2 linked regions of the Luteolibacter flavescens genome follow. The protein of the gene in region 1 interacts with the protein of each later gene in a pairwise test. Links are inferred from orthologs where the notes say so. Each region holds a gene or a part of one and is shown on either strand. Other genes may lie near its edges.

The links. Proteins that work in one complex are often made in the same cells at the same time.
Region 2: the proteins of OKA04_RS23830 (region 1) and OKA04_RS09825 interact in binary tests that used the Escherichia coli proteins (3 or more experiments, as listed by UniProt). The link is inferred for Luteolibacter flavescens from one-to-one orthologs.

The regions. Positions count from the first base shown.
Region 1 is NZ_JAPDDS010000022.1:49,449-53,749, reverse strand. Bases 158-3,112 are described here. They hold OKA04_RS23830 (glutamate-5-semialdehyde dehydrogenase), read right to left. Parts: upstream 2,289-3,112; coding sequence 1,026-2,288; downstream 158-1,025. Other genes in these bases: proB (glutamate 5-kinase), read right to left, coding at 2,407-3,112. Also shown: more of proB, read right to left, coding at 3,113-3,174; OKA04_RS23820 (zinc-ribbon domain containing protein), read right to left, coding at 3,254-3,634; OKA04_RS23815 (metallophosphoesterase), read right to left, coding at 3,697-4,301. UniProt on the Escherichia coli protein: Catalyzes the NADPH-dependent reduction of L-glutamate 5-phosphate into L-glutamate 5-semialdehyde and phosphate. The product spontaneously undergoes cyclization to form 1-pyrroline-5-carboxylate.
Region 2 is NZ_JAPDDS010000004.1:439,518-443,508, reverse strand. Bases 1,183-3,991 are described here. They hold OKA04_RS09825 (sulfate/molybdate ABC transporter ATP-binding protein), read right to left. Parts: upstream 3,197-3,991; coding sequence 2,168-3,196; downstream 1,183-2,167. Other genes in these bases: cysW (sulfate ABC transporter permease subunit CysW), read right to left, coding at 3,361-3,991; OKA04_RS09830 (hypothetical protein), read right to left, coding at 1,431-2,171; OKA04_RS09835 (SDR family oxidoreductase), read left to right, coding at 1,183-1,413. Also shown: OKA04_RS09840 (alpha-amylase family glycosyl hydrolase), read left to right, coding at 1-572; more of OKA04_RS09835, read left to right, coding at 610-1,182. UniProt on the Escherichia coli protein: Part of the ABC transporter complex CysAWTP involved in sulfate/thiosulfate import. Responsible for energy coupling to the transport system.

The sequences.
Region 1 (4,301 bases):
ACCTGCTACCTATGTCCCCGGTCTATACACGGCCACCGGCCCGCTTGGACGGCCCTGCGAACCCAGGGTAAAAGCAGCTTTCAAAAGAGGCGCTTCCCGAAGCCATGCCACATGGCCCGCCATCACCCCAAGCCATCGTGGTCCGCATCGCTCCGCGTGCGGCCCGCCAGTCCGGGAAGCCACCCGAGCAGCCCGCTTTCATTCAAGGTCCCTCCCATACCCGCAGATCAAAACCCGCCGCCATCACTGCTTCGCCGCACGCGGAGCGATGCGGACCACGATGGCACCCGCTCTCCGTCAGCCATGGGGATCACTTCGGGCGGAATGAATTCCGCGTTCCCAGTGGGGGCGATGCCGACGTTGTTGGTATGGCGGGCGGCGAGGGTGGCTCCGGGCCGGTCTATTGACCGGCGCTCCCAGCGACTCCCAGCTCGGTGCAGCCGGGAGCGCTGGCTTCAGCCGGCTTGGACGGTCGTGCGAACCATCTACAAAAGCCACCTTCCACCACGACGACCCCATGGGAGCGCGCGGCCACCGGCCCGCTTGGAAAGCCCTGCGAACCCAGGTTGAAAGCAGCGTTCAAAGGAGGCGCTTCCCGAAGTCATACCACATGGCCCGCCATCACCCCAGGCCATCGTGGTCCGCGTCGCTCCGCGTGCGGCCCGCCGGTCCGGGAGGCCACCCGAGCGGCCCGCTTTCCCCCCACGCCCCCTCCCAGACCCACAGATCAAAACCAGCCGCCATCACTGCTTCGGCCGCACGCGGAGCGATGCGGACCACGATGGCACCCGCTCTCCGTCAGCCGCGGGGATCGCTTCGGGCGGAATGAATTCCGCGTTCCCAGTGAGGGCGATGCCGACGTTGTTGGTATGGCGGGCGGCGAGGGTGGCTGCCTCGGGCCGGTCTATTGACCGGCGCTCCCAGCGGGCTCCCCAGCTCGGCGCAGCCGGGAGCGCTGGCTTCAGCCGGCTTAGCCGTATCGACCTCTCGTCGACACGGCATGGACGGAACGTCCACGCTCCTCATCACAGCTTCCGCTGCCCGTTCCCCCGCACGCGGTACTGGTAGCTCGTCAGCTCGCGCAGGCCCATCGGGCCGCGGGCGTGGAGCTTGTCGGTGGAGATGCCGATCTCCGCGCCAAAGCCGAATTCCTCGCCATCCGCCAGGCGGGTCGAGACATTGTGAAAGACACATGCCGAGTCGCAGCCGGAGAGGAAGGCCGTCGCCGCGGCGTCATCCTCCGTCACGATGGTCTCGGTGTGGTGCGAGCCGTGGGCATTGATGTGCGCCACCGCTTCCTCCAGCGAATCGACGATCTTCACGGAAAGGATCAGGTCGAGGTACTCGGTGCCCCAGTCCTCCTCCGTCGCGGGGATGGCGGCGATGATCCCGCGGGTGCGCTCGCAGCCGCGGATCTCCACGCCCTTTTCCACCAGCTCGGCGGCGATGGCGGGCAGGTGCCCCGGCGCGACGGCGCAGTGGACCAGCAGGGTCTCCAGCGCATTGCACACGCCGGTCTTCTGCGCCTTCGAGTTCACGGTCAGCTTCACCGCCATGTCCAGGTCCGCGGCCTGGTCCACGTAGAGGTGGCAGATGCCGTCGTAGTGCTTGATGACCGGCATGCGCGCCTGCGAGACCACGGTCTCGATGAGCCCCTTCCCGCCGCGCGGGATGATCAGGTCGAGCCACTTGTCCATCTGGCACAGCGCGCTCACGCTGGAGCGGTCGGTGAAGGGAATGAGCTGGATGGAGTGCGCGGGCAGCCCCGCCTTCTCCCCGCCCGCCTGCAGCGCCTCGGCGATGGCGCGGTTGCTATGGATGGCCTCGGAGCCGCCGCGCAGGATGGTGGCATTCCCCGTCTTGAAGCACAGCACGGCGGCATCGCTCGTCACATTCGGACGGCTCTCGTAGATGATGCCGATGGTCCCGATGGGCACGCGCACCTGCTGCAGGTGCATGCCATTCGGCCGCGTCCACTTGTCCATCACCTCGCCCACCGGATCCGGCAGCGCGACGACCTGGTCGATGCCGTGCGCGATGGCTTCCACCTTCGCCGCATCCAGCTTCAGGCGCTCCAGCATCGGCTTCGCCAGTCCCTTCGCCTCGCCCGCCTCGAGGTCGAGCGCATTCGCCGCCACGATCTCCCCGGTGCGCGCGCGCAGTTCCGCCGCCATCGCGCGCAGGATGTCGTTCTTCTGCTCCGTGGTGAGCTGGGAAAGCTTGTAGGAAGCCGCGCGTGCATCGCGGGCCAGCGTTTCCACGGCGGTGAAGACTTCGGCGTCGGTCATGGCGTCAGGACTGGAGGAAGGAAAGCGGGTGAATCGCGAGGGAAACAAATTACACGGAAGCAAGCCGCGGAAAAGCAGGGCAGGATGACTTTTACTCTCAACTCTCAACCTCCAACTCTCAACCTGCCTTTGCCTCGAAGCGCGTCGAAAGCCCCTGCATCCCCGCGAGTATCCCCGCCAGGCGCTCCGGCTTCCGCCCGTGGGCGATGTGGACGGTGATGCCCGCATCCACGGAATTCTTCACCGCCTGCAGCTTCGAGGCCATGCCGCCGATCGAGAAGCGCCCGCGCTCGTCCTTCGCATAGCCCAGCACCGCATTCACGTCCGGCACCTCCTTCACCAGCTCGTTCGTCTCCGGGGAAAGCAGGCCGTCCACGGACGTCAGCAGGATCAGCGTCTTCGCGCCCAGCAGCGTGGCCACCTGCGAGGAGAGCATGTCATTGTCCCCCACGCGCAACTCCTCCACGGCCACCGAGTCGTTCTCATTGATGATCGGGACGATATTCGGCTCCGCGAGCAGGCGGTGGAGCGTATTCGAGACATGGGTGCGGCGCTCCGGCGTGTGGAGATCCGCCGCGGTCAGCAGCACCTGCGCGACCGCCAGGTCGAAGTTCCGGAAAAGCGACTCATACGTGTGCATCAGCCGCGCCTGGCCGACCGCCGCGCACGCCTGCTTCGTCGTCAGGTCGCTGGGGTAGCCGCCCAGGCCGAATGCGGACACGCCCGCGCCCACCGCGCCGGAGCTGACCAGCAGGCAGCGATGCCCGCTTTCCACGAGCCCGGCGATGGCGGTGACGAGGCGGACCAGCGCGGCTCCATCGAGCGTCCCGTCGCTGGTGCGGGTCAGGACGCCGGTGCCGGCCTTGATGACGGTGAGAGTTTCCATGGCGCGAAAAGCGGGGCCGCTCCATGCCCCCAAATCCCGCCGGAAGCCATCGCAAAGCGTGGCAACAGATGCTGCCGTCCTATTTGCCGTCGGGATCGTGCCCGGCTCGCCGCCTCGCTTCGCGGATCCGTTCCCGCTCCTTCAGACGGCATTCCCGGCACCGGACCGCGACCTGATAGGACGCGGCTTTGGTCGTTTCATAATACCAGCGCTGGTCCTCGGCGGTCCAGACACCGGGCACCCCACAGTCGCTGCAGAGAAAGGTGTAATCCCGGAAATACGCCGGGTGGGAATATGACCTCTCGCTGCCAAAGCTCACCAGATCCGGGTCCACCGGGATCGCATCGGCGGGTATCTCCGAGGCCTCCTTGATCCAGCCGCGGCTCAGGAGCTTGGCGATCCGGCTCGAGCGGAAGAGATCGGCTCGTCGGGCCTCGGCTTTGGATCCACGGCGGGTCATCGGTCGGTCCTGCCGGGATGATGCATGAAGCATCCATCCCCGGCAAGACAGGCGGCGATGGCTCAGCGGGCCTTCGCCTCCGGCACCTCCAGCGTGAAGCGCATCTCGGGGGTGACGGGCCAGCCGGCGGCCACGCCCTTCGTGCGCTCCAGGTAGGGGGAGATGGACCAGACCTTCACGGTCTTCCCGTCGGGGAGGAATTCCAGCAGGCGCAGCCAGCCCTCGCCGCCGCGGGGCGACCACTGGGTATTGAAGAGCATCTGGTGCACCGGGCGGCCGTCCGGGTAGTGGTCCGTGCGGCGGGAGATCGCGGGGCCGGCCACCCAGCGCAGCTCGTCCGAGCCGGGCTTCACGCGCTCGAAGGGCTTGTAGTGGCCATTCACCACGAATTCGATGCCGGGGTGCTTTGAAACGAAGGCCTGCCACAGCTCCTCGCCGCCGTGGACGTCGCCGCCCTTGCCGATGCCGTAGCTGTGCGGGCTGTTCTTCGTCTTCGCCACCGTGCGACGCGGCAGGCCGTCGTCGCTGAAGAGGGTGGACTCCTGGTCGATGAACTCGTGCGTCACGAGAATGCCGCGCTTGTCCTCATGCTTCGCCGCGATCTCGTTTGCCCATTTCACGACTTCCTTCCGCGGGCCGAATTCCAGCGAGTAGATCACGTAGTCCC
Region 2 (3,991 bases), on another replicon or contig:
TGCAGCTCGGCAACAACTGGCCGAAGTGGGTGGACGCGGACAGCTATGTCTTCACCCGCTGCTACCGCGACTCGCGCTGCCTCGTGATGCTGAACAAGGGTCCCGAACGCCAGCTCGAGCTGGAGAACCTGGAGCTGCCCGATGGCGAATACACCTGCCTGCTCACCGGCACCACCATCCACATTCATGAAGGCCGCGTGACCGTGGACCTGCCGGAGCAGTCCGCGTGGGTCTTCGCCACGCGCGGTAAGCCGGTGGAGGCACAGGCCGTGATCCGCCTGCAGGTAAATGGCGCGCCCACCAACCCGGGCGACCGCCTCGCGGTGATCGGCGACTGCGAGGAACTCGGCAACTGGGACCTCCAGAAGGCATATCACCTCGACTGCATCAATTCCAACACGTGGTTCGGCGAGATCCCCTTCGACACCTCCGCGGGCAGCGCCATCGGCTACAAGTACGTGATCTTCACGCCGGGCGAGAATGAAGCGCCGCAGCGCGAGAACCGCGTGGTCCGCCGCCGCCTCGTGACCCCGGAAGGCTCCGCCAAGTGGCGCGACCGCTGGGAAGCATGACAACACCCCATCTGAAAACCCCGCGCATCGATATCCCATGAGCAAGGAAGTGAGCTACAACTTCGACGGAAAGGTCGCCCTCGTCACCGGCGGCGGCTCCGGCATCGGCAAGGCCACGGCCACGCTGCTCGCCCGGTCCGGTGCGCGGGTCGCCATCATCGGGCGCGATCCCGGTGAATTGAGAAGCGCCGCCGCGGAGATCTCGCCCGGCGACCCGGGCGCGGTCCTTTGCGTGAGCGCGGACGTGAGCGAGTCCGGGGAAATGGAGCAGGCGATTGCGGAGATCGGGGAAAAGCTCGGCGGCATCGACATCGTCGTCGCGAATGCCGGCATCAATGGCGTATGGGCACCGCTGGAGGAGCTGGAGGTGGACGAGTGGAATACCACCATCGGCATCAATCTCCGCGGGACCTTCCTCACGGTGAAGCTCGCGCTGCCCTACCTGAAGCGCCTCGGCGGATCGGTGATCGTCGTTTCCTCCATCAATGGCACCCGCGTCTTCAGCAACTCGGGTGCGACCGCCTACTCATGCTCGAAGGCGGCGCAGGTCGCCTTTTGCAAAATGACGGCTCTCGAACTCGCGAAGGACAAGATCCGCGTGAATGCCGTCTGCCCCGGTGCCATCGAGACGAATATCGAGGACAGCACCGAGCGGCGGTCCATCGAGGGACTGCACCTGCCGGTGGAGTATCCGGCGGGCGACGTGCCCCTCACCGGGGGCACGCCGGGCCACCCGGACCAGGTGGCCCAGGTGATCGCCTTCCTCGCCTCGGATGCCTCCGCGCACGTCACCGGCACGGAGATCTTCATCGAGGGGGCGCAGTCGCTGCTACTAGGGTAATAGTAGCAGCGGAAGACTCAGGCCTGCTTTCTCCACAGCTCCTCCAGCGCGCCGAAGTGCTGGAGGACATCGAGGATGACCTCCGCACCCTGCTTCGCGCATGCGGCGCGACCCTGGAGAGCGGGGAGCAGGGCGTGCAGCACGATGGAGCTGCCCTCATTCCCGCCGCGGGCGTCCAGGTCACCGGGCTCCAGCGGGGCGAGGCGCCCACCCTGTCCGCCCTGGTGCTGCAGGTCGAGCAGCGGCGGCGGGAAGCCGGCCTGCTGGAGCAGGTCGGCGGCGAGATTCAGCGATGCTTCCTCCGGCGGCAGGCGGAAGCTGAGGCCGCCGGTCAGCGGGTCATCGTGCAGCACCAGCAGGCCGTCGTAGCGCTCCGAGGCGAGTTCGCGGGTGAAGATCGCGCGCACTTCCTCCTCCGCGGCCGGGGCACCTGCGGCCCATGCGAGCGGGTCCGCCAGCGGGTAAGCCACCAGCTCGGTGTGGCCCGCCGGGGCCTGCAGCAGGCGCAGCGTGGCGTGAAAGACGGCATCCGTGCTGCCGCGGTCGTACGGGCTGAGGCCGGCGACCACCAGCAGGCGGCGGCGCACCTCGCCCTGCGGGCGCAGCACCGTCTTCACCACCGGCCAGTCCGTGCCGCCGGAGTGGATGGTGGACGGGATGCTGACGAGCAGCTCGGGCACATCGAGCGCCATCTCGAAGTAGGGCGCGAGGATGCGGCGGACCTCTGAAGTCGATGGCGGCGGGAAGAGCGGCTTCATGGCGAGTGAATGGTGTGGTCGGTTTTGTGAGGTGCCTTGGAGGAGGCGGCGGGTTTTGGATCGGGAAAGCGCAGGCCGACGATGTCCCCCTCTGCCAGGGCCATCTCCTCGACCTGCTCGCGGGTCGCCCAGACCTCGATCTCCCGGCGGCTGCCGCTCTCCGGCACCACGCTGAGACGGGCGAAGGGCCCGGCGACGAAAAGGTGATTCACGCGCCCGGCGAGCTGCACGCCCTCCTCCGCGGCGAATTTCAGCTCGATCTCGTGCGGGCGGACGTAGCGCCCGTCATCGAGCTTGTTCACCTCGCCGAGGAATTCATAGACGAAGGAAGTACGAGGCTCATCGTAGATGCCCTGCGGCACGCCGGTCTGCTCGATACGGGCGTTCCGCATGACCACGACCTGGTCGGCCAGCTCCAGGGCCTCCTCCTGGTCGTGGGTGACGAAGAGCGTGGTGAGGCCGATCTCGTCGTGGAACTGCCGCAGCCAGCGGCGCAGGTCCTTCCGCACCTGGGCATCCAGCGCGCCGAAGGGCTCGTCGAGCAGCAGCACCTTTGGCCGGATGGCGAGGGCGCGGGCGAGGGCGACGCGCTGGCGCTGGCCGCCGGAGAGCTCGTGCGGGCGGCGCTTGTCCAGCCCGTCCAGCTTCACGAGGTGGAGCAGTTCCTTCACGCGGGCGGTGATCTCGCTCTTCGCCGGGCGCTTCGAGCCGGGGAGCACGGAGAGGCCGAAGGCGATATTGTCCGCCACCGTCATGTGCTTGAAGAGCGCGTAGTGCTGGAAGACGAAGCCGACGCCGCGCTTCCCCGCTGGCACGTCGGTCACGTCCTCGCCGTGGAAGAGCACGCGCCCGCTGCCCGGGTCCGCATACTCGAGCCCCGCCACGATCCGCAGCAGCGTCGTCTTGCCGGAGCCCGAGGGGCCCAGCAGCGCGGTCAGCGAGCCATCGGGAATTTCAAGCGAGACATCATCGAGCGCCGTGTAGGTGCCGAAGGTCTTGTGGATGGACTGGATGGAGACGGACATGGGAAAAGACGCAAGACTGGAAGACTCAAGACGGAAGACTGGAGGACGTGGTGGTGAGGCGGACGGAAGTGGAAGCCAGGGAGCGAGAGACGCGCTCATCCCCGCTCATCCATCCGGCTGTTTCATCCGTGTTCATCAGTGTCCATCTGTGGTTGGGAGATTCTCTAGTGCCGCCCCTTCGCGGAGTGGCCGGTGAAGTGCTCGACGGCGGTTTTCAGGCCGAGAGTGACGAGGGCGAGCAGGGCGAGGAGAGCGGCGCAGGCGAAGGCGGCGCTGAATTGATACTCGTTGTAGAGCACTTCCACGTGCAGCGGCAGCGTGTTCGTCTTGCCGCGGATGTGGCCGGAGACGACCGAAACGGCGCCGAATTCACCCATCGCGCGGGCATTGCACAGCAGCACGCCGTAGAGCAGGCCCCACTTGATATTCGGGATGGTGACGCGGCGGAAGAGCTGCCAGCCCGTGGCGCCCAGCGTGACCGCGGCCTCCTCCTGGTCGCTGCCCTGGCTCTCCATCAGCGGGATGAGCTCCCGCGCGACGAAGGGGAAGGTGACGAAGACGGTGGCGAGCACGATGCCCGGCAGCGCGAAGATGATCTGGATGTCATGCTCCTGAAGGAAGGGCCCGAACCAGCCGCGCGCGCCGAAGAGCAGCACGAAGACGAGACCGGCGATGACCGGCGAGACCGCGAAGGGCAGGTCGATCAGCGAGAGCAGGAAGGAGCGGCCCTTGAAGCGGAACTTCGTGATGAGCCACGCCGCAGCCACGCCGAAGATCGTATTCAGCGGCACGGCG